Regions from separate parts of the Novosphingobium aeonii genome, predicted to be linked through region 3. Evidence: predicted binding sites of a transcription regulator. Region 3 holds the regulator's gene; each other region holds the start of a gene.

Region 1 (6,893 bases), on a different replicon from region 3:
CTTTCGAGGCGAAGCACGGTGAGATGCTGGAGGTGTCCGGCAGTGCGGAACAGAGCATAGGCGCGCGTTTCGTAGAAAAGGCCATCCAACTGAGCTACCTCCTGCCCGGTCTCGACCCTCAGGTGCAGGTGACTTATGTCGGCGGCCTTCTCGATGGCGCGCAAGGAATTGGGCCGGCCGCTCAAGCCCTGAAGGCCGCTGCGCGTGATGCCGAGATCGCGTTGCGTGTGAAAGTTCGGGAGGAAACAGAAAAGGATCCCACTATCGTCTTCGAAGCCGAGACACTGCGCGATCGTATCAAATCCGAATGGCTTGAAGCCTCGACGGTTATGGATCAGGTTCGCCAGCGAGCGGAAGCGGGTGTCGTGACTGGTGCTGGAGCGGGCGCTTCTGCAGCGACATCAGCAGTCAGCGCAGAAGATGCCGCAAACCAGGCGGTCGGACGGATCATCAACGATGAACTGGCTATCGCTGTTGCGGCCACGCCGGATGTCGATAAGGTGACTGCGAGGCGCCTCGTTGCGCTCGCCCCCTGGCTTCCTGCCAATCCGCGTCAGATCAAGCGGATCATCAACTCCTTCGCCATTCACCATGCCGCTGCCCTCCAGCATCCGACTTACTCGACAACGGGGGACGGCTGGTTCCGGCTGGCGACCTGGGTCGTGCTCATGGTCGAGTGGCCCACGACGTGGCGTTTGCTCGCATCCTGTCCCGAGCTTGCCGACATGCTTGCGCAAGAGGATCCCTCCGCTACCGTCAAGGCCTGCACTACCGCGCAATTGCCGGGCTCGTTCGAAGCGACCTTGAAAGAGCTTCAGAGAATGAAGACCGACGACCGGTTGATGGGGCTTGTCGGCGGGCAATTTGCCGGGGGTGTGCGTCTCGACAAGGCCGCCGTTGTAGAGCTGCTGAAGTTGACCCCGCCTTATGCGCGCGCGCCGCGCTTGCCGGACCCTGCTCCTCCCAAGACCTGAACTCTCTGGGACCCGGGCTCTTTGGGTCCGAGCGTTTTGGGCCTGATCTCTGGGTGCTGAGACGCTTCCTGATGACCCGAAGCCATCGGGCGCCTCGCGCCTGAGGCGCGACCGCGCTCCATGCCGCACGCGGACGGGACAATGCCAGCGTGCAGGGCACCGAGCCCTTTCGGTCTCGGCCATTCGGTGAGGATCGCTGGCGCAGGATGCCGGTCCATCGTGATGGACCGGTGACGTAGACGCGCGCTTTCGCGCGCGGCGTCTTTTGGTGAGCCTCCCTCTCGGAGCGCGGGTGGGCTTGGCGCCCGTCTAGGCCCGCCGGCACCGCCTGCAAGCCGCACATGGGTGCGGCTCCTCCGACTTCGCTCCGGCCCCAAGGGGGGCAGGCGCTGCCCTGCAGCGGGCCTTGCGGTCACCCGTGCCGCCCACCCCCGCTCCGTCGGGGGAGGCCATGGTGGTTTTGGGGCGAGGTATGGAGGTGAGACATGCGCAGCAATCGCAAGGCTCCGTCATGCGCGGGGTCGCAATCGGGAGGCGCGCTATCGAAGGGCGCGGGCTCTGGTGCCGTGGGATCACGAGCCACAGGTCGGGGGACGAATCGGGCCTCGCTTTATGACGAGGTTACGGCCCGGATCATTGCCGAGCTCGAACAGGGGCGAGTGCCGTGGGTGCAGCCTTGGAGCGGCGAAACCGCTGGCGGGAGTTTTGGGGGACCGGTGACGGGGCTTGCAGTCAATTCCCTGACCCGGCGCGGGTATTCAGGCATAAACGTGCGGATCCTGTGGGGCGCAGTCATCGCGGGCGGCTGGGCCTCGCAAGGCCGATGGAAGCTGGCGTATTTCGTCCGAACATCTCGAAGTAGCAGAACGCTTCGAGCAGCGCGATGTCACTTCCCGGCCCGTCGCTATCGAGGTCCTGGGGGCGGGATCGTTGGAGCGGATGGCCGTGATGGAAGGGGCGACCTGGCTCGATCGCGAACTTGCATCACCCTCTGGACTGGCCATGCGCGATGCGGGTTTCGGCCGGGAAGTTCGTGCAGGTCTGGATCAGCGGCGCCAATGGCTGGTCGAGCAGGATCTGGCCGATGTTTCGCCGAGTGGTATCAGATTGCGGCAGAATGCTCTGGCGTTGCTTCAGCGGCGCGAATTGCTGCGGATCGCAGAGCGTCTTTCAATAGAGCTTGGGAAGGATTTCTCGGAGGCGAAGACCAGCGATTGGATTGAAGGCAAGGTGAGCCGCCGGATCGATGGCATTTCGGGGCGCTTCGCGCTTATAGAGCGAAGCCACGAATTCACCCTGGTTCCATGGCGGCCCGTGCTCGAAAAGCAGCTTGGACAGCAGGCCGGCGGGATCATGCGCGAGGCTGGTATCAACTGGCAGTTTGGACGTGGTCGTTCCGGGCCGGAAATCTCGTGATCGGGGCTTGGCGGTGGAGGGGGGGCGTGGGCGCTGCTTATGCAAAGCGCCGCCAATCCGGGTGCATCCGCGGTCGCGCTTGCTGACGGGTGTTCTACATGCCCTCCATGAAAAGCGAACGTGCAGCACAACGTTATCGGCAGGCCGTGAATTTTGCGGGCAACAAGCAGGCCATTGAAAGGGCGGGGCAGGCCCTCATCAACGCGTTGTGGGCGGGGGGGCGTCCGACGTCCGAACGGAGGGACCGTTTCCATTGAAGACGTATATTGAAGCCGGTCTCCTGGCGGCGGCGCTTGCGCTTCCCTGGTTGGTGCGTCTGATCGCCTGAGTTTGGGCTACAGCGGCAATGACAACTGCGGTGAGGGTGCCGGCGGCTTGTCCATTTGGGACTTGTCGGACCATGGCTCGTCGGATGGCTCGCGCAGTAATTCCCGCTCCCATGGATTGCAGAGCCCGTGAGCGGCGGTTGGCGAGCCGTCGGTCCAGGTCTTCCAGTTTTCGCGGCGCAGGATCACTGGCATGCGGTCGTTGAGATCCAGCATGGCTTCATGCGCGGGAACCGTCATCATCGAGAAAACGTGCCCCCATTCGTCGCTACGACGCCAGATGCCTGCGACTGCGAAAATCTCCTCGCCGGGTAGCGAGAACCAGGTCCGGGTCATCTTTCCTTTTTTACCTTCCGGTTCGGCCCAGGCGTTTAGTGGAACGAGGCAGCGACGCCGCGCAAAGCTCCCGCGCCAGAATCTCGATCCAATCTTGTCCGCACGCGCATTGTAGATGGGGTGAGGCTTCAGCATCTCGCCGGTCACTTTGCTTGGATCGGTACGCGGGAAGCCCCAGGCCATCGCCCGGGCTTGGCTTTGCGAAATAACCAGGCCGGGGTCTGTCGGTGCCACCACCTCGAGATAATTGGCCCCGCTCGACGGCTCGGTGTCGAAAAGCGCGGCGATGGCGCTAGCAGGTGTCGTCAGGCGATAGAGGTTGCAGATGGGAGCATCCTTTCAAAACCATTCTACGCCCGCAGGCAGGTTCAACAAAGAGTGAGCAACACTTCTGAGGGCGGGCGCACGCCGATTCGCTCACTCGTTAGCCGCCACTGCCTGACGCTCTGTCCGAAACGTAAAGCAGTGGGGATCGGCGGCTCAAATTTTCGCAGCCTTATTGTCTGAATTCCGGGCCCTTTCCGTGTCCGCGCGTTGCGATGTTCGAGGCGCGGCGTTGACTCTTAGACGGAATAGAACAAAATAAGAACGAAAATTCCATCGCAGAGCCACAAGGAGGCCCTTCATGACGGAGCGAGGGTCGCCATCTCGCATTGATACCCTGCGCGCCCGGATCGCCGAGATCGAGGGCGGCGACAGGCGCGCGCGCGAGGTATTGCCCTTCGGGCTTGAAGCGCTCGATGCCAAGCTACCCGGCGGAGGGCTTGCGCTGGGTTCACTCCATGAAGTGGCCGGCGGCGCCCAGGGCGTGACCGACGGCGCAGCCGCAGCGCTGTTTGCCGCAGGCATCATGGCACGCGCCGAAGGCAAGATCCTCTGGTGCATGACCAAGGCCGATCTCTTCGCGCCGGCCATCGCCCTGGCCGGGCTCGATCCCGACCGTGTCATCTATCTCGAAGCACAGGACGAGACCTCGCTGCTCGCCTGCTTTGAAGAGGGGTTACGCCATGGCGGGCTTGGCGGTGTGGTTGCCGAGGTGGCGCGTCTTTCGATGCCGGTCTCTCGCCGCCTGCTCCTGGCTGCGGAGCAAAGCGGTTCGATCGGGATTGCGCTGCGCCGTTGGCGCAAGCGCGAGGATGCTGCTGATTTCGGGCAGCCGACGGCGGCCGCGACGCGCTGGCGGGTGACAGCGGTTCCGTCGGAAATCTTGCCGGTCCCCGGCGTCGGGCGGCCGCGCTGGTTCGTCGAGCTCATTCGGTGCCGGGCTGGTGAAAGCGCCGATTTTCTTCTGGAATCCTGCGATGCGACAGGTCGTCTCGCTCTTCCTGCCGACCTGGCCGATCGACCGGCTGCGGCGCAGGCTTGGGCGGCAAGCACCGCCGCCTGACGCGCCGCTGGTCCTGGCGGGCATGGAAGGGCGTCGCCGCGTGCTGACTTCGGTGAGCGCGCCTGCGCGCGCTCTCTGCCTGTACGTGGGCATGGCGGTGACCCAGGCGCAGGCGCTGGTGCCCGATCTGCTGATCATGGACGCCGACCGCGACGCAGACGATGAGGCGCTGGAGCGCCTCGCGGTCTGGTCGCTGCGCAAATACTCGCCGCTCATTGCGCTCGATCCGCCCGATGGCTTGATGCTCGACGTGACCGGGGCAACCCACAGTCACGGAGGAGCCAGGGGGCTGCTTGCCGACATGCTGCGCCGGCTCGTCGAAGTCGAGACCGCCGCGCGCGCCGTCTGCGCGCCGACCTACGGGGCTGCCCATGCGCTTGCCCGCTTTGGCGGCGAGATCTTGCGCCCCGAAGGACTTGCTGTCGTCGATCCGGCAGACTTTGTCGAAGCGGTTGCGCGGCTGCCGCTTGCGGCACTTCGCCTGGAGGCCAAGGCGATCGAAAGCCTCGCCGCGCTGGGCATCGAAACGATCGCGGAATTGGAGGCCATGCCGCGCGCTTCGCTCGCCTTGCGGTTCGGTTCCGATCCCGGCCGGCGGCTCGACCAGATCTATGGGAGGCTGCCTGAACCTTTCGAACCTGTCGAGGCGCCGCGTCAGATCGAAGTCGAGCGCCGTTTTGCCGAGCCGATCGGAGCCCCGGAGACGATCGCGCGCTACATCCGCAAACTGGTCGATGCGTTATGCGAATTGCTGGAGGAGGCAGGTCTCGGCGCGCGCCGGCTCGATCTTCGCTTCCACCGCGTCGACAATGCCGTTCAGGCCATCCGCGCCGGGCTTGCCAAGGCGAGCCGCGAGAAAAAGCAGATTGCCCGGCTGCTGTGCGACAGGATCGAAACCATAGATCCCGGCTTTGGCATCGAGCGCATGGTGCTGGCGGCGCCGGTGATCGAGCCGCTGGGCCTGCGGACCATGTCGAGCCTCGGCGACAAACCCGGTCCCGACGTATCCGCGCTCGTCGATATCCTCGGCAATCGGGTCGGGGAGCAGAGACTGTTCCGCATCGCCGCGCGCGAAAGCCATACCCCCGAGCGTTCGGTCATGCGTATTGCACCGATGGCGGATCCGACGCTTCTGCGCTGGCCCGAGCGCTGGCCGCGGCCGGTGCGGCTGTTTGCAAGGCCGGAGGCGATCGAGACGATGGCGCTTTTGCCGGACCATCCGCCTGTTCATTTCGTGTGGCGCGGCGTTCGCCGGCGCGTGAAGCGCGCCGATGGCCCCGAGCGCATCTACGGCGAATGGCATTTGAGCGAAGCGGAATGGCTGAGCGTGCGCGATTATTTCCTCGTCGAGGATGAGACCGGCGCACGTTACTGGGTCTTCCGGCAAGGCGATGGCGTGGATGCTGCGACCGGCGGGCAGGGCTGGTATTTACATGGACTGTTTGGGTGAGGTCATTGTCCTTCGCGAAATGAATGACATTTCTTGCCTTGCTTGCCGAGGGCAAGTCCCCCCGCGAGACGATCGATGCGCTTCTTGCCTCGGACGGCAATTTCGAGGGTGAGGATATCAGCTTCAGGCAAGTCGGCGTCGTTGCTCCTGGTAGCCCGGGAATGGTGTATTCGGGAAGTGAAGCGCTGGCGTCGGGATGGGCGGGAGCGCGTTCGGGCTCCGTTTTAAGCGTCCAGGGCAATGGCCTTGCCGGGGAGCGGGTGCTCAGTGCCGCGGAAAGGACGTTTCTTTCGGGAGAGGGCAGCCTTGCCGCGCGCCTGCTGGCCGCGCTCGAAGCAGGGGAGGCCGCAGGCGGCCAGACGACGGGAAGAATGTCCGCAGCGCTTCTCGTCAGAACCCGTGACGACGGCTGGCAGGACGTCGATTTGCGGGTGGATGCCGCGCCGCAGCCGGTGGCCGAGCTGCGCCGGTTGTTCGATCTGCGCTTGGCGCAGGAGTCGATAGGCCGCGCCGAGCGTGCCTGGTCGGCCGGGAAGCGGGCCGAAGCTGAGGCCGCAATTGGGCAAGCAACGCATCTGGGTGAGGGCTGGGATCGCATCTGGCGCCGTGCGGCTCGGCTTTCCATGGCGATGAACGATCGGGCGCAGACAATCGCGGCGCTCAAGGCATTTGCATCGCTCAATCCTACATGGGCCAGGATCGAGCTTGCTGGTCCGGTTTATCGCGGCCTTGATATCGCAAGCCTGATGCCTGCGCCGGGACAAAGTCGGGCCGATCTCAGCGAACCGGTGCACTCATCCCCTGCGTTCTTCCGGATAGGACCCATTCACAGGAGTTCCCTGGTCCGCTGATCGTTTTGACGGTCGGGAATCTCAAACCGACCGGGGCGGCGCAGCGGGCCTTGGATCAGACTTGGCAGTGTTGCGGAGCGTTTGGGCTCGGTAAGGGCGCGGATGGTGTGCGTGCCAGTTTGGCAGGCTGGTAGTCAGACGATGGCGGCATGT
Region 2 (6,893 bases), on a different replicon from region 3:
GGTATTTAATTGCCTGAGTATCTAGGAAGAATGGTATATCGCTGGCGTGACCCGCGCCGAACCGATTAAGCGATTCTGCCACATACGAAAATCGGTAAGCATAAACAGGCACCCCCGCGCGAGTGAGGGTAGTGGCCACCCGCCGTGCGCCCGCGATCATCGGTCCGGTTGGCCCGCCTATATCCGCGCTCGTCGCACCAACCATCACAGGCACGTGATTGAATCGCCCGGATTCGAATGCGGCTATCGGGTTTACTGCGATGCGCCCATCTGCGAAAGGTCCCGCGTAGGTGGGGCCCCTATGCATAAGATTGAGTCCGTCCACAACTTGTTCGGCGGGCAGTGCGCGCAACTTTGCCAGGGCACTGGCGTCATTCGCGGCGATGCCTTTAGCTTCGCCGAAAGCCACTGCCGCCTTTTCAGCTGCAGAGGCATCGGGTTCGAGGAGTGATCTGCCGTCGCCACCAGACATTATCACCGCACCGGCGAGAAGCCCCTTCGTCTCTGGCGATACGGGTAGGTTCTGCGCGGAGGATCCTCCCGCGCTCTCGCCCACGACGGTAATCCTCGCCGTGACCGGCCCCCACCGAGTGGTCCGGGTTGTTTGTTAGTGTAAGATTGCCTCCGGCGCCATGGCTGGCCGTAGGTGCAGCGTAGCGGAACCGGAGGGCAGCCATGGCGCCGTCGCCGTCTCCGGGGCCGGCGGTCGATACCCCAGCGAACTATGAGGCCTGACGGTGTTGTAGTGCCGCCGCCAGGCCTCGATCAGGATCTTCGCCTCGGCCAAGGTGTAGAAGATCTCCCCGTTCAAGAGCTCATCACGCATCGAGCCGTTGAAGGACTCACAGTAGCCATTTTCCCATGGGCTGCCGGGTGTAATGTAGAGCGTTTTCACGCCGATCTTCGCCAGCCATTGCTGCACGGCATTGGCGATAAATTCAGGGCCATTGTCTGACCGTATGTGCGCCGGCGGCCCCCGTGTGACGAACAACTCGGCGAGAGTCGCCAGCACGTCCTCGCTGCGCAGCCGTCGCGCGATGGGTAAGGCGAGGCACTCGCGGCTGGCCTCGTCGATGATCGACAGGATGCGGAACTTGCGGCCATCATGTGTGCGTCCCTCGACGAAGTCGTAAGACCACACATGGCCCGGATATTCCGGTCGCAGGCGGATACATGATCCGTCGTTGAGCCAGAGCCTTCCACGCTTCGGTTGCTTCTGCGGCACCTTGAGCCCTTCACGGCGCCAGATGCGCTCCACCCGTTTGCGGTTCACATGCCAACCGGCATCGCGCAGCAAGGCCGTCACCCGGCGATAGCCATAGCGGCCATACTGCCGGGCAAGCGCGATGATATCCTCGGTCAGGGCTGCTTCGTCATCCGCCCCACGCGGCGTTTTGCGCTGCGTCGATCGATGTTGCCCGAGCACGCGGCAGACCCGCCGCTCGGACACCGGCATCATGCCCCGGATATGATCGATACAGCGCCTGCGGCGCGCGGGGCTCAGAAGTTTCCCCGCGAGGCCTCCTGTAGGATCAACTTGTCCAGCGTCAGATCTGACACCGCCCGCCGCAACCGAGCGTTTTCCTTCTCAAGCTCTTTCATGCGCCGAGCCTGGTCCATCTTCAGGCCGCCATACTCCTTGCGCCAGCGGTAGTAGCTCTGCTCGGTGACGCCGATCCGGCGACACGCATCCGCCACCGTTCCGCCCTGCGCCAGCACGATCTCCGCTTCACGCAGCTTGCCGATGATCTCTTCCGGCTTGTGCTTCCTCGCCATTCAAGTCCTCCTTCGTGGCCAAATCTAAAACAGATTTTGGGCCACTCAGAAGGGGGCAGATCAACTGGCATGCGGTCGTTGAGATCCAGCATGGCCTCGTGCGCGGGAACCGTCATCATCGAGAAAACGTGTCCCCATTCGTCGCTACGCCGCCAGATGCCGGCGACTGCGAAAATCTCCTCGCCGGGTAGCGAGAACCAGGTCCGGGTCATCTTTCCTTTTTTACCTTCCGGTTCGGCCCAGGCGGTTATTGGAACGAGGCAGCGACGCCGCGCAAAGCTCCCGCGCCAGAACTTCGAACCGATCTTGTCTGCACGCGCATTGTAGATGGGGTGAGGCTTCAGCATCTCGCCGGTCACTTTGCTTGGATCGGTACGCGGGAAGCCCCAGGCCATCGCCCGGACTTGGCTTTGGGAAATTACCAAGCCGGGGCCTGTCGGTGCCACCACCTCGAGATAATTGGCCCCGCTCGACGGCTCGGTGTCGAAAAGCGCGGCGATCGCGCTGGCCGGGGTCGTCAGGCGATAGAGGTTGCAGATGGGAGCATCCTTTCAAAACCAATCCTACGCCTGCGGGGAAGCTCGGCAAAGAGTGAGCGTTCGCTGCCGGTGCTTCGTGCATTCCGATTCGCTCATCTCAAAGTCCCAGTGCATGTGGCTCTGCCCGGAACTGGAAGCGTCAGGCATCTGCGCGGCGTAAAATCTTTCCTCCTTATCGCCTGAATTTCGGGCGCTTTCGTGCCCGCAGATTGCCACGTTCCAGGCGCGGCGTTGACTCTTAGTCTGAATGGAACAAAAGAAGAACACAAATTCCATCGCAGAGCCACAAGGAGGCCCTTCATGACGGAGCGAGGGTCGCCATCTCGCATTGACGCCTTGCGCGCCCGGATCGCCGAGATCGAGGGTGGAGACAGGCGCGCGCGCGATGTCCTGCCGTTTGGACTCGACGCGATCGATGCCAAGCTACCCGGCGGAGGGCTTGCGCTGGGTTCGCTCCATGAAGTGGCCGGCGGCGCCCAGGGCGTGACCGACGGCGCGGCTGCAGCCTTGTTCGCCGCCGGGATCATGGCGCGCGCCGAAGGCAAGATTCTCTGGTGCATGACCAAGGCCGATCTCTTCGCGCCGGCCATCGCCCAGGCTGGGCTCGATCCTGATCGTGTCATCTATCTTGAAGCGCAGGATGAGACTTCGGTGCTCGCCTGCTTCGAGGAGGGGCTGCGCCATGGTGGGCTCGGCGGTGTGGTTGCCGAGGTGTCACGGCTCTCGATGCCGGTATCTCGCCGCCTGCTGCTGGCCGCGGAAACCAGCGGCGCGATCGGGATCGCGCTGCGCCGTTGGCGGAGGCACGAGGATGCGGCCGATTTCGGGCAGCCGACGGCGGCGGCGACGCGCTGGCGAGTGACGGCGGTCCCGTCGGAAATCTTGCCGGTGCCCGGCGTCGGGCGGTCGCGCTGGTTCGTCGAGCTCATCCGGTGCCGGGCTGGCGAGAGCGCCGATTTTCTTCTGGAATCCTGTGATGAGACAGGTCGTCTCGCTCTTCCTGCCGACCTGGCCGATCGACCGGCTGCGGCGCAGGCTTGGGCGGCAAGCACCGCCGCCTGACGCGCCGCTGGTCTTGGCAGGCATGGAAGGGCGGCGCCGCGTGCTGACAGCAGCAAGCATGCCTGCGCGCGCGCTTGGCCTGCACGTAGGCATGGCGGTGACCCAGGCGCAGGCGCTGGTGTCCGATTTGCTGCTCATGGATGCCGACCCTCCAGCCGATGAAGAGGCGCTGGAGCGCCTCGCGGTCTGGTCGCTGCGCAAATACTCGCCGCTCATTGCGCTCGATGCGCCTGATGGGTTGATGCTCGACGTGACCGGGGCAACCCATAGCTACGGCCGGACCGAGGGACTGCTTGCCGACATGCTGCGCCGGCTCGCGGAAGTGGAGACCGCCGCGCGCGCCGTCTGCGCGCCGACCTACGGGGCTGCGCATGCACTTGTCCGGTTCGGGGGCGAGATGTTGCGCCCCGAAGGACTTGCCGTCGTCGATCCCGCAGACCTTGTCGAAGCAGTTGCGCGCCTGCCGCTTGCGGCCCTTCGCCTGGAGGCCAAGGCCATCGAAATCCTCGCCGCGCTGGGCATTGAGGCAATCGCCGAACTGGAGGCAATGCCGCGTGCCTCGCTCGCCTTGCGGTTCGGTTCCGATCCCGGCCGGCGGCTCGACCAGATTTATGGGAGGCTGTCCGAACCTTTCGAGCCGGTCGAGGCGCCGAAACAGATCGAGGTCGAGCGCCGCTTTGCTGAACCGATCGGGGCCCCGGAGACGATCGCGCGTTACACCCGCAAACTGGTCGAGGCGCTCTGCCAGGTGCTGGAGGAGGCGGGGTTAGGCGCGCGCCGGCTCGATCTTCGCTTTCACCGCGTCGACAATGCCGTCCAGGCCATCCGCGCCGGCCTTGCCAAGGCGAGCCGCGAGAAGAAGCAGCTAGCCCGGCTGCTGTGCGATAGGATTGAAACCGTCGATCCCGGCTATGGCATCGAGCGCATGGTCCTGGCTGCGCCGGTGATCGAGCCGCTGGGCCTGCGGACCATGTCGAGTCTCGGCGACAAACCCGTTCCCGACGTATCCGCGCTCGTCGATATCCTCGGCAATCGGGTTGGCGAGGAGCGGTTGTTCCGTGTCGCCGCGCGCGAGAGCCATATTCCCGAGCGTTCGGTGATGCGCATTGCGCCGATGGCGGATCCGACGTTGCTGCGCTGGCCTGAGCGCTGGCCGCGTCCGGTGCGCTTGTTTGCAAGACCCGAGGCGATCGAGACAATGGCGCTTCTACCCGACCATCCGCCGGTTCATTTTGTGTGGCGCGGCGTGCGTCGGCGTGTGAAGCGAGCCGACGGGCCCGAGCGCATTTATGGCGAATGGCATTTGAGCGAAGCGGAATGGCTAAGCGTGCGCGACTATTTCCTCGTCGAGGACGAGACAGGCGCACGCTACTGGGTCTTCCGGCAGGGCGACGGGATGGATGCCGCCACCGGCAGGCAGGACTGGTTCCTGCATGGAATCTTTGCCTGAGAAACGCGGGGGAAATGCCGATATCAAGCGACTAATGGCCTGCAGTAAGCCATCCTCGATGGGGGGATTGCATTGAGATAACAGCAGTTTTTCGTTTTGTTTTAGGTCGTATGTTGTACCGCGTACGACAATCGGGCGCGGCGGATCAGGCGTTTTTCGGGGGAAACATGCAAGCTAGGTGGTACAAGTGGGGTTCTCGTGTCGTACGTTTGCTGCAATTTGGCGCGGCGGGTGTTGCAGCGACGGTTCTCGTCAACTTCCAGCCCGACGTGGTTGTCGGCTTCGCGATCGATGGCCCGAACAGCCCTTGGCAAATCGACGACCATTTGAACTGCGAGGCCGACCCCGCCTCACTTAGCAGTAAGCATCCCGGAACAAATGAATTTGATGACATTCACCGAATTGCCGGCGGCGTCCCCATTCTTGGGCGGCTCTGTCTGAAAGCGCGTGTGTCCGATCAAGGCGAAATGCTGATCCCGGTCAGCGAGGAGGGGAGCGGGTGGACCGGCTGGCCCAAGGACGAGGCCACGCGGTATGCCCAAGGAATGGCAGCCGGTTTCGATCCAACCTCCGACGTCGATCGACAGGCTGCCGTGATCGCAGAGAAGCAGGCATATGTTATCTGGCGGGAGCGGATTCTGGATACGCTCGGTGCCGCTTTAGCCGTTATAGCCGGACTCGAAGTGTTCTGGCGACTGGCCGCGTGGCTCGTAAACGGCGTTGTCGGCATTCCAAAACGAAAGCAATCCGAGGCTGCCTGATCCGGCTGTTTGCGGGCAGAATATTGGGGCAGCAAAGCGTACAGGACGAAAAAAAGCCGGCCACGAGGGCCGGCTTGGAAAGTCTTTGGGAGAGGATGCCTGAAAGGCCCCCGCCATATGTGGGCGAACGATCTTCCGATCAAATGCAAGGAGTGCAACCAGTGTTGCCCAATCTGATTGCGTTTTATAAAATCGGCATAAGACGCAGTGCTTGGGTGCGGCACGGCGCGAATATCGGGAATGTTCCCTAAATGTTCCATTCGTGCTAACAGCGAGGAATGGCCGAGTCTCCGCCCAGAAAGATCATCCACGTCGACATGGACGCCTTCTTTGCGTCGGTCGAGCAACGCGACGATCCGGCGCTGAGGGGCAAGCCGGTGGCTGTCGGCTATCCGGCCGCACGCGGTGTGGTAGCGGCGGCAAGCTATGAGGCTCGTGTCTTCGGTGTGCGCTCGGCTCTGCCTTCAGTCACGGCGAAGAGGCGCTGCCCTGACCTCATCTTCGTGCCGCCGCGCTTCAATGTGTATAAGGAGGTCTCGCGGCAGATCCATGCGATCTTCGCCGATTACACCGATCTCATTCAGCCGCTCTCGCTCGACGAGGCCTATCTCGATGTGACCCCCAATCGTCAGGCGATTGCCACCGCCTGGCTGACCGCCAAGGAAATCCGTGCGCGGATCCTGGAGGAAACGGGCCTCACGGCGTCTGCCGGCATTTCCTACAACAAGTTCCTCGCCAAACTTGCCTCCGATCAGAAGAAACCCAACGGCCAGTTCGCCGTAACGCCCGATATGGGCGGCGCCTGGGTAGAGAGCCTGCCGGTGAAGCGCTTCTACGGCGTGGGCCCCGTCACCGCGCGCAAGATGGAGGCGCTTGGCATTGAGACCGGCGCCGATCTGCGCGCCAAGACGCTCGCCTTCCTGCAAGAGCATTTCGGTAGCTCGGCCGAATGGTACTACCAGATTGCGCGCGGCATCGATGAGCGACCGGTCAATCCGGATCGGGAACGCAAGTCGTCAGGCAGCGAGACGACGTTCGAGCGTGATCTGGTCGCAGATACGGAGATCGAGGCCGGCGTGCTGGGCCAGGCCGACGATGTCTGGACCTGGTGCGAACGGGCGCAGTCCTTCGGTCGGACGGTGACCGTGAAGGTCAAATACGCCGACTTCCAGCAGATCACGCGCAGCAAGACTTTTCCGGCGACCGTGCGCAGTCATGCGCAGCTGCGCGAAGCAAGCCTCGCACTCGTTCGCCAGGTGCTGCCGACCGAAAAGGGCGTACGCCTTGTCGGCGTGACGGTATCGG
Region 3 (6,893 bases):
GCAATTGGCGGTGGATCGGCCCGGCAAGAACCACGCCGTCGCCTTCGCGATGAACGGCGGCATGTTCGACGAGAAGGGACAGCCGATCGGCTACTATGTCGAGGACGGCGTAAGACTGCACAAACTGAACACGAACGAGGGTTGGGGCAATTTCCACCTCCAGCCCAACGGCGTGTTCTATGGCGATGCGGATGGCCACTGGGCCGTGCGAGCCACGAACGATTTCGCCAGGAACATCGTCAACCGCCCGGATTTCGGCACCCAGTCCGGCCCCATGCTGGTGATCGGCGGCAAGCTTCATCCAAAGATCGACGCGGACGGCCGATCCAGGAAACTGCGCAATGCCGTGGGCGTGGACCGCAAGGGCCGCGCCCATTTCGTAATTTCGGACGAGCCGGTTTCCTTCGGGAAGCTTGGACGCTACTTCCGTGACAAACTCGATTGCCCCAATGCGCTGTTCCTCGACGGCAGTGTATCCTCGCTCTGGGACCCGGAGCACGGGCGCGTGGACGGCGGGCCTCCGCTGGGCCCCTTGATCGTCGTCGAGAAAGCGACGAAAGGCAGTACATGATCCTCGTCATCGACAATTACGACAGCTTTACCTGGAACCTGGTCCATTACGTGATGGAACTCGGCGCCGAAGTGGAAGTGGTGCGCAACGACGCCCTGACCGCCGCGCAGGCCATAGACAGCGGCGCGCAGGGTTTCCTTCTCTCGCCCGGCCCCTGCACGCCGAACGAGGCGGGTATCAGCCTCGATCTCGTGGGCGCCGCTGCCGACGCCGGCAAGCCGCTTCTCGGTGTCTGCCTTGGCCATCAGTCGATCGGTCAGTACTTTGGCGGCAAGGTCGTGCGCGGCGGCCTGATGCACGGCAAGACTTCCCCTGTCACCCATGACGATACCGGCGTCTTCCAGGGCATCCCCTCGCCCTTCACCGCGACGCGCTATCATTCGCTCATTGTCGAGGACATTCCGCAGGCGCTCAAGGTCAATGCCCGTTCGGACGATGGCCACGTCATGGGCTTCCGCCATGCCACGCTGCCGATCCACGGCGTGCAGTTCCACCCGGAAAGCATCGCGACCGAACACGGCCACGCGATGCTGGCAAACTATCTCAAGCTCTGCGGCCTCGACCCGAAGCTTCCGGCCCGCCTCGCCGCATGACTGTGGCAAGCCTTCCCGATCCGCTGCACCCTATCGAGGAAGCCGAAGCCGAAGAGGCTTTCGGTGCTATCCTCGATGGCAAGGTCGATGACGAAGCCATCGTTCGCTTCCTCATTGCCCTGACCGACCGCGGCGAAACCGCCGGCGAGATCGCCGGCGCTGCTCGCGCGATGCGGGCACGGATGATCCCCATCGCAGCGCCCGGCAACGCTATCGACGTTTGCGGCACCGGCGGCGACGGGCACCATACTCTCAACGTCTCCACAGCGGTCTCGCTGGTGGTAGCAGCCTGCGGCGTCCCGGTCGCCAAGCACGGCAACCGTGCGGCCAGTTCCAAGGCCGGCGCGGCCGATACCCTCGAAGCGCTGGGCCTCAACCTGGACCGGGCTGCCGAAACCGCGGAAGAAACGCTCGGCGACCTTGGCATCTGCTTCCTGTTCGCCGCGCGCCACCACCCCGCGATGGGCCGCATCATGCCCATCCGCAAGGCGATCGGCCGCCGCACGATTTTCAACCTCATGGGCCCGCTCGCCAACCCCGCGAACGTCAAGCGCCAGCTCGTCGGCATTGCCCGCCCTGCCTATGTGCCGATCTATGCCGAAGCGCTGATGCACCTCGGCAGTGAGCACTCGTTCGTCATATCCGGGGATGAAGGGCTCGACGAACTCAGCCTCGCCGGCGGCAACGAAGTGGCCGAGATCAGGCATGGCGAACTCTCAATGCGCCGGATATCGCCGGAAGATGTCGGCCTGCCGATATCGCCGGTCGGCGCCATCCGCGGCGGCGACGCCGCTCACAACGCCGATGCCCTGCGCCGCCTTTTGCTGGGTGAAACCGGCGCTTATCGCGATGCCGTGCTGCTGAACGCCGCCGGCGCACTGATCGTCGCCGGTGAAGTCGAAACCTGGCAGGAAGGCGTCGAGGAAGCGGCGGAAGCCATCGACAAGGGCCTCGCCAATGCCCTGCTCAACTGCTGGATTTCAGCGCTCAAGTCCTGACCCAGACGGTCCCGAGGAAACCATGTCCGACAAGCTTACCGAAATCTGCGACACCAAGCGCGTGGAAGTCGAAACCCGCAAGGGCTTCGCCACCGTGAACGACCTCGACGCTCGCGCCGTGGGCCAGTCCGCTCCGCGCGGTTTCGAGGCTGCGCTGCGCCGCAAGGCCCAGGATGGCTTTGCCCTGATTGCGGAAATCAAGAAAGCTTCGCCGTCCAAGGGACTGATCCGGCCTGATTTTCGCCCGGCAGAACATGCTGTCGCCTATGAGCGCGGCGGCGCGGCTTGCCTTTCGGTCCTCACCGACGCTCCCTATTTCCAAGGCCACGAGGACTATCTGGAGGATGCTCGCGCTGCATGCGCATTGCCGGTCATCCGCAAGGACTTCATGGTCGATCCCTGGCAGGTCGCAGAGGCCCGCGCGATCGGCGCGGACGCCATCCTCATCATCGTTGCCGCTCTCGACGACGTCCTGATGGCTGAACTCGAAGCAGCTGCTCACGAACGGGGCATGGATTGCCTCGTCGAAGTTCACAACGAATCTGAAATGGAGCGTGCAAGCCGGTTGAAATCGCGCCTGATCGGGGTCAACAATCGCGATCTCAAGCACTTCGTCACGGATATCGCCATTACCGAACGTCTGGCCCCCCTCGCACCCGGAGGGACCCTGCTCGTCAGTGAAAGCGGGATCAACGCCCATTCCGATCTGATCCGTCTGTCAGGTTGCGGTGCGCGGACGTTCCTGGTCGGCGAAAGCCTGATGCGCGAAGCTGACGTGGAAGCTGCGACCAAAGCACTGCTTTTCGGCTGATCCGCGACTTCAGACCGTTTCGAGATTAGCGTAAGCACGCAGATCCATGGAGAGGTGAGGCGATGAGCAAGAGCCTGACGCACATCGATACCGAAGGGACCGCACGCATGGTCGACGTCGGCTCCAAGAATGAGACACGGCGTGTCGCGGTGGCCTCCGGCCGCATCGTGATGACGCAGGATGCGCTCGAAGCGATCCAGGCCGGCAATGCCCCCAAGGGAGATGTCCTGGGCACTGCCCGTATCGCCGGCATCATGGCCGCTAAGAAGACCGGTGACCTTATCCCGATGTGCCACCCGCTGTTGCTTGATGCCGTAAACCTCGATTTCACGTTTGACGCACAAGCCATATCCGCCAAGGCAACGGTAAGTCTAAGCGGCAAGACTGGCGTTGAAATGGAAGCGATTACAGCGGTTTCCGTCGCACTCGTAACAATCTACGACATGGCGAAAGCGCTTGATAAGGGCATGATCATCGGCGACATTCGCCTGATCGAGAAGACAGGTGGAAAATCGGGCCACTGGCGAGCTGAAGCGCTGTGAAGCCGCACCTTTCCCTCGAGGAAGCGCAGTCCCGTCTTCTTGCACTTGTCGAGCCTCTCCCCATCGAGCGGGTCGATATCGACGGCGCGCTCGGACGCTTTCTAGCGGAACCCTTGCGCGCTCATCGCAGTCAGCCTCCGGCTGATCTCTCGGCAATGGATGGATATGCCGTAACCGCCGACCTGTCGGGGCCTTGGCGCGTTATTGGCGAGAGCGCGGCCGGCCATCCTTACGAAGCGTCAGTCGGCGCGGGCGAAGCAGTAAGGATTTCGACCGGTGCGATGCTGCCTGAGGGCGCCCAAGCCGTTATCCTTCAGGAAGACCTCGCTCGCGAGGGGCAACAGATCACCCTGACGGGAGAGGCACCCGAACCTAGCCACCGCCATATCCGGCGCTGCGGCATGGACTTTGTGGAAGGCCGCGAACTTCTCGCCGCCGGTACTTTGATCGGCCCGGCGCAAGCCGCGCTCGGCATTGCCGCCGGCCATCGCCACCTGCCCGTCCGACGGATTCCGCGGGTAACCGTCATAGATAGCGGCGACGAACTCTCGACCGACCCTGAGTTCTGCGCCAACCATCAAGTTCCTGCCAGCAACGGCGTCATGCTGGTTGCCATGGCCCGCTCTCTTCCGGTGGATGCGAACCGGATAGGCCCCGTGGCCGACAAGCTCGATGACCTCATCGCCGCCTTCGAACAGGCGAGCGATTCTGACGTCATCGTGACCAGCGGGGGTGCCTCGGTCGGCGATCACGATCTTGTCCGCCCGGCCCTCGAAGCATGGGGCGCACAGCTGGACTTCTGGCGCGTGGCCATCAAGCCGGGCAAGCCCCTGCTCGTGGCGACCCGCCAGCGCGCTACCGGGCCGCAAATTATCATCGGATTACCGGGGAATCCGGTATCCAGCCTTGTGACAGCCTATCAGTTTCTCCTGCCTGTCCTGCGGGCCCTGTTGGGGGCTTCACGGCCAATCCCACAGCCGGTTGCAACCCGGCTTTCGGCCCCCCTGCCCGCTGCGGGCAACCGCCGGGAGTTTTTGCGCGGTTACTGGAACGGCGAGACGGTCTGCGCGAACCCGCTTCAGGACAGCGGCGCTCTGGCATCGCTCGCGGCAAGCAATGTACTGATCGATCGCCCCATTGGCGCGCCGGCCGCGAATGCAGGAGATGTTGTTGAAGTGTTCTTGCTCCAAAATGGCGGTATTGCTTGACGATACCGGATTCGTTGCATAATTGTTCCCTCATTGTTCGCAGGCAAATCGCCGGACGAGACAGGGCCATGGGCCGCAGAACGAAGAGGCAACGCAGATGTTGACGCGCAAGCAGCACGAATTGCTCCGGTTCATTCAGGTCCGGCTTGAGGAAAGCGGCATCTCGCCCAGCTTCGAGGAAATGAAGGAAGCGCTGGACCTCAAGTCCAAGTCCGGCGTTCACCGCCTGATTTCCGCCTTGGAGGAACGGGGTTTCATTCGCCGCCTCCCCAATCGCGCTCGCGCTCTCGAAGTCCTGCGCCAGCCTGAGGATGCAACGTCCAAACCTGCAAGATCGACTCCGGCGGCGAACAGCAACGATACTGCAGCGCCTGTCCGCGCACCCCAGATCGCACCTGCCCCCGCGAACGATGTCATCGAAATCCCACTCCACGGCCGCATCGCCGCCGGCGTGCCGATCGAGGCCTTCGAAGGACAGTCCATGCTCCCGGTTCCCGCAGCGCTGCTTGGTTCGGGCGAACACTATGCGCTCGAGGTTTCGGGTGATTCGATGATAGACGCGGGCATCCTCGACGGCGATTTCGCCTTGGTGAAGCGCACCAATACCGCTCGCGACGGTGAAATTGTCGTCGCTCTCGTGCGAGGGGCTGAAGCCACGCTCAAGTATCTGCGCCGCGAAGCCGGAATGGTGCGCCTTGACCCTGCCAATGCCGCTTACGAACCGCAGATTTATGGGCCTGACGAAGTCGAGGTTCAGGGCAAACTGGCCGGACTGCTACGCCGCTATCACTGATGCGGCTCAAGCGTGAGACGATGTCCGGTTGTTCCGCCGTCTCGCCGCCGCGTTATTACCGGGCCTTGGCGATGACGCCATAAGAAAGCGGCGGCGAACGCCACCACCCATGATCACCTTGCGCATCTGCCACTGAATGTACCGTGCGGCGCTTCAGGTCGATCGCCACGCCGCCCGTCTTGCTCAGCATGTTGCGATCCGCCTTCAGCCAGATTGGCTGACAACTTCGCGGCAGACGTCGGCCCGCAATTACGAGATAGGCGCGCTGGCAGGCCCGAGCCAAAGTGTCTTCCGGCACGATATCCCGGCCCCTGGCGATCAGTATGTGGCGCGCCTTCCCGCCACGTTCCAGCATCAACGCACAGAAATCCGGGTTGCATCGCACGCCCGGCCAGTCTGCAATCAAGACGGGTTTTGACTGAACTCCCGCTACTTCCATCAGATTGTCCAAAACGTAATCGCTCGAGCTGTCGCGCAGCATGACAAGGCGCCTCCCCGGACCGTCAATCAAAGCAACTTGGCGGCCATCTCCCGAAACGACGATGTCCGGCGGGGTCAGCAGGAGCAGGCCGATAAAGCCGCTGGCGACTGGAAGCAGACCCCAGAGCCTGGCTTTTCCGTGCCAAAGCCCCAGCCAAAGTCCTCCAGTCACGAAAAGTAGAAACTGCCATCCGCCCATCGTCGGCGCCATGCTCACCGCACCGGGCCGCGAGGCGATGAACCGTGCCAGACCGATCAGCAGATCGATGGCTACTCCAGCAAGCCACCAGACCGGCGATCCGGCCCCAACGATATCGAAAAGCAGCGCCGCGCCGACCAGGGGCATGACAAGAAAGGTCGTGAGCGGGATGGCAACCACATTGGCGATCGATCCATAGAGTCCGGCGCGGTGAAAATGATAAAGTCCGATCGGCATCAGCGCGAGTTCGATGGCTACGCCCGTGACGAGGATCAGGGATAGGCTGCGCAGCGCCTTGAAAGGCAATGCTTCGTCACGGGCCGAGAACCAATGCCGGATGGGCACCGCATTGCCTAACGCGATCAGCACGACAACGGCGGCAAAGCTCATCTGGAAGCTAGCGCCCACAATCGATTCGGGCCAGATCAGAAGGACGATGAAGGCGGCCGCCGCAAGCAATCGCATCGACAGCGCCTCACGCCCCATCGCCAATGCGGCAAGTACCAGTAGCGCGCTCACGCAGGAGCGTATGGTCGGCACCTGCGATCCGCTCAGCAAAGTGTAACCAACGCCCGCCAATGCCCCGCTAGCCGACGCAAGGACAGGCAATCGCACCCGCAACGCCAGCGCGGGAGATAACGCCAGCAGGCGCAGCGCGAGGATATAGACCGCACCGACAACTGCGCTGACATGCAGGC

The links. The regulator LexA, encoded in region 3, represses DNA repair genes until DNA is damaged. The targets are predictions, from matches to a motif close to GTTCCNCNCTTGTTCT.
Region 1: the regulator LexA is predicted to act here: its motif matches at 3,627-3,642, upstream of ACLIMP_RS22150 (ImuA family protein).
Region 2: the regulator LexA is predicted to act here: its motif matches at 2,565-2,580, upstream of ACLIMP_RS22675 (ImuA family protein).

What each region holds. Positions count from the first base shown of each region.
Region 1 is NZ_CP176833.1:1,557,130-1,564,022, reverse strand. Features, by position in the region: gene ACLIMP_RS22170 (P-loop NTPase fold protein) at 1-974, shown strand, start outside; partial or broken gene ACLIMP_RS22165 (ArdC-like ssDNA-binding domain-containing protein) at 1,460-1,780, shown strand; gene ACLIMP_RS22160 (DUF3363 domain-containing protein) at 1,812-2,390, shown strand; gene ACLIMP_RS22155 (SOS response-associated peptidase) at 2,726-3,379, opposite strand; gene ACLIMP_RS22150 (ImuA family protein) at 3,678-4,439, shown strand; gene ACLIMP_RS22145 (Y-family DNA polymerase) at 4,354-5,889, shown strand; gene ACLIMP_RS22140 (DUF1028 domain-containing protein) at 5,913-6,740, shown strand.
Region 2 is NZ_CP176833.1:1,653,417-1,660,309, reverse strand. Features, by position in the region: gene ACLIMP_RS22690 (carboxylesterase family protein) at 1-565, opposite strand, end outside; one part of gene ACLIMP_RS22685 (IS3 family transposase) at 608-1,518, opposite strand; one part of gene ACLIMP_RS22685 (IS3 family transposase) at 1,518-1,719, opposite strand; gene ACLIMP_RS22680 (SOS response-associated peptidase) at 1,623-2,276, opposite strand; gene ACLIMP_RS22675 (ImuA family protein) at 2,616-3,377, shown strand; gene ACLIMP_RS22670 (Y-family DNA polymerase) at 3,292-4,827, shown strand; gene ACLIMP_RS22665 (hypothetical protein) at 4,995-5,588, shown strand; gene dinB (DNA polymerase IV) at 5,867-6,893, shown strand, end outside.
Region 3 is NZ_CP176832.1:2,408,101-2,414,993, forward strand. Features, by position in the region: gene ACLIMP_RS11680 (phosphodiester glycosidase family protein) at 1-571, shown strand, start outside; gene ACLIMP_RS11685 (anthranilate synthase component II) at 568-1,164, shown strand; gene trpD (anthranilate phosphoribosyltransferase) at 1,161-2,162, shown strand; gene trpC (indole-3-glycerol phosphate synthase TrpC) at 2,185-2,973, shown strand; gene moaC (cyclic pyranopterin monophosphate synthase MoaC) at 3,036-3,515, shown strand; gene ACLIMP_RS11705 (molybdopterin molybdotransferase MoeA) at 3,512-4,723, shown strand; gene lexA (transcriptional repressor LexA) at 4,821-5,516, shown strand; gene ACLIMP_RS11715 (ComEC/Rec2 family competence protein) at 5,572-6,893, opposite strand, start outside.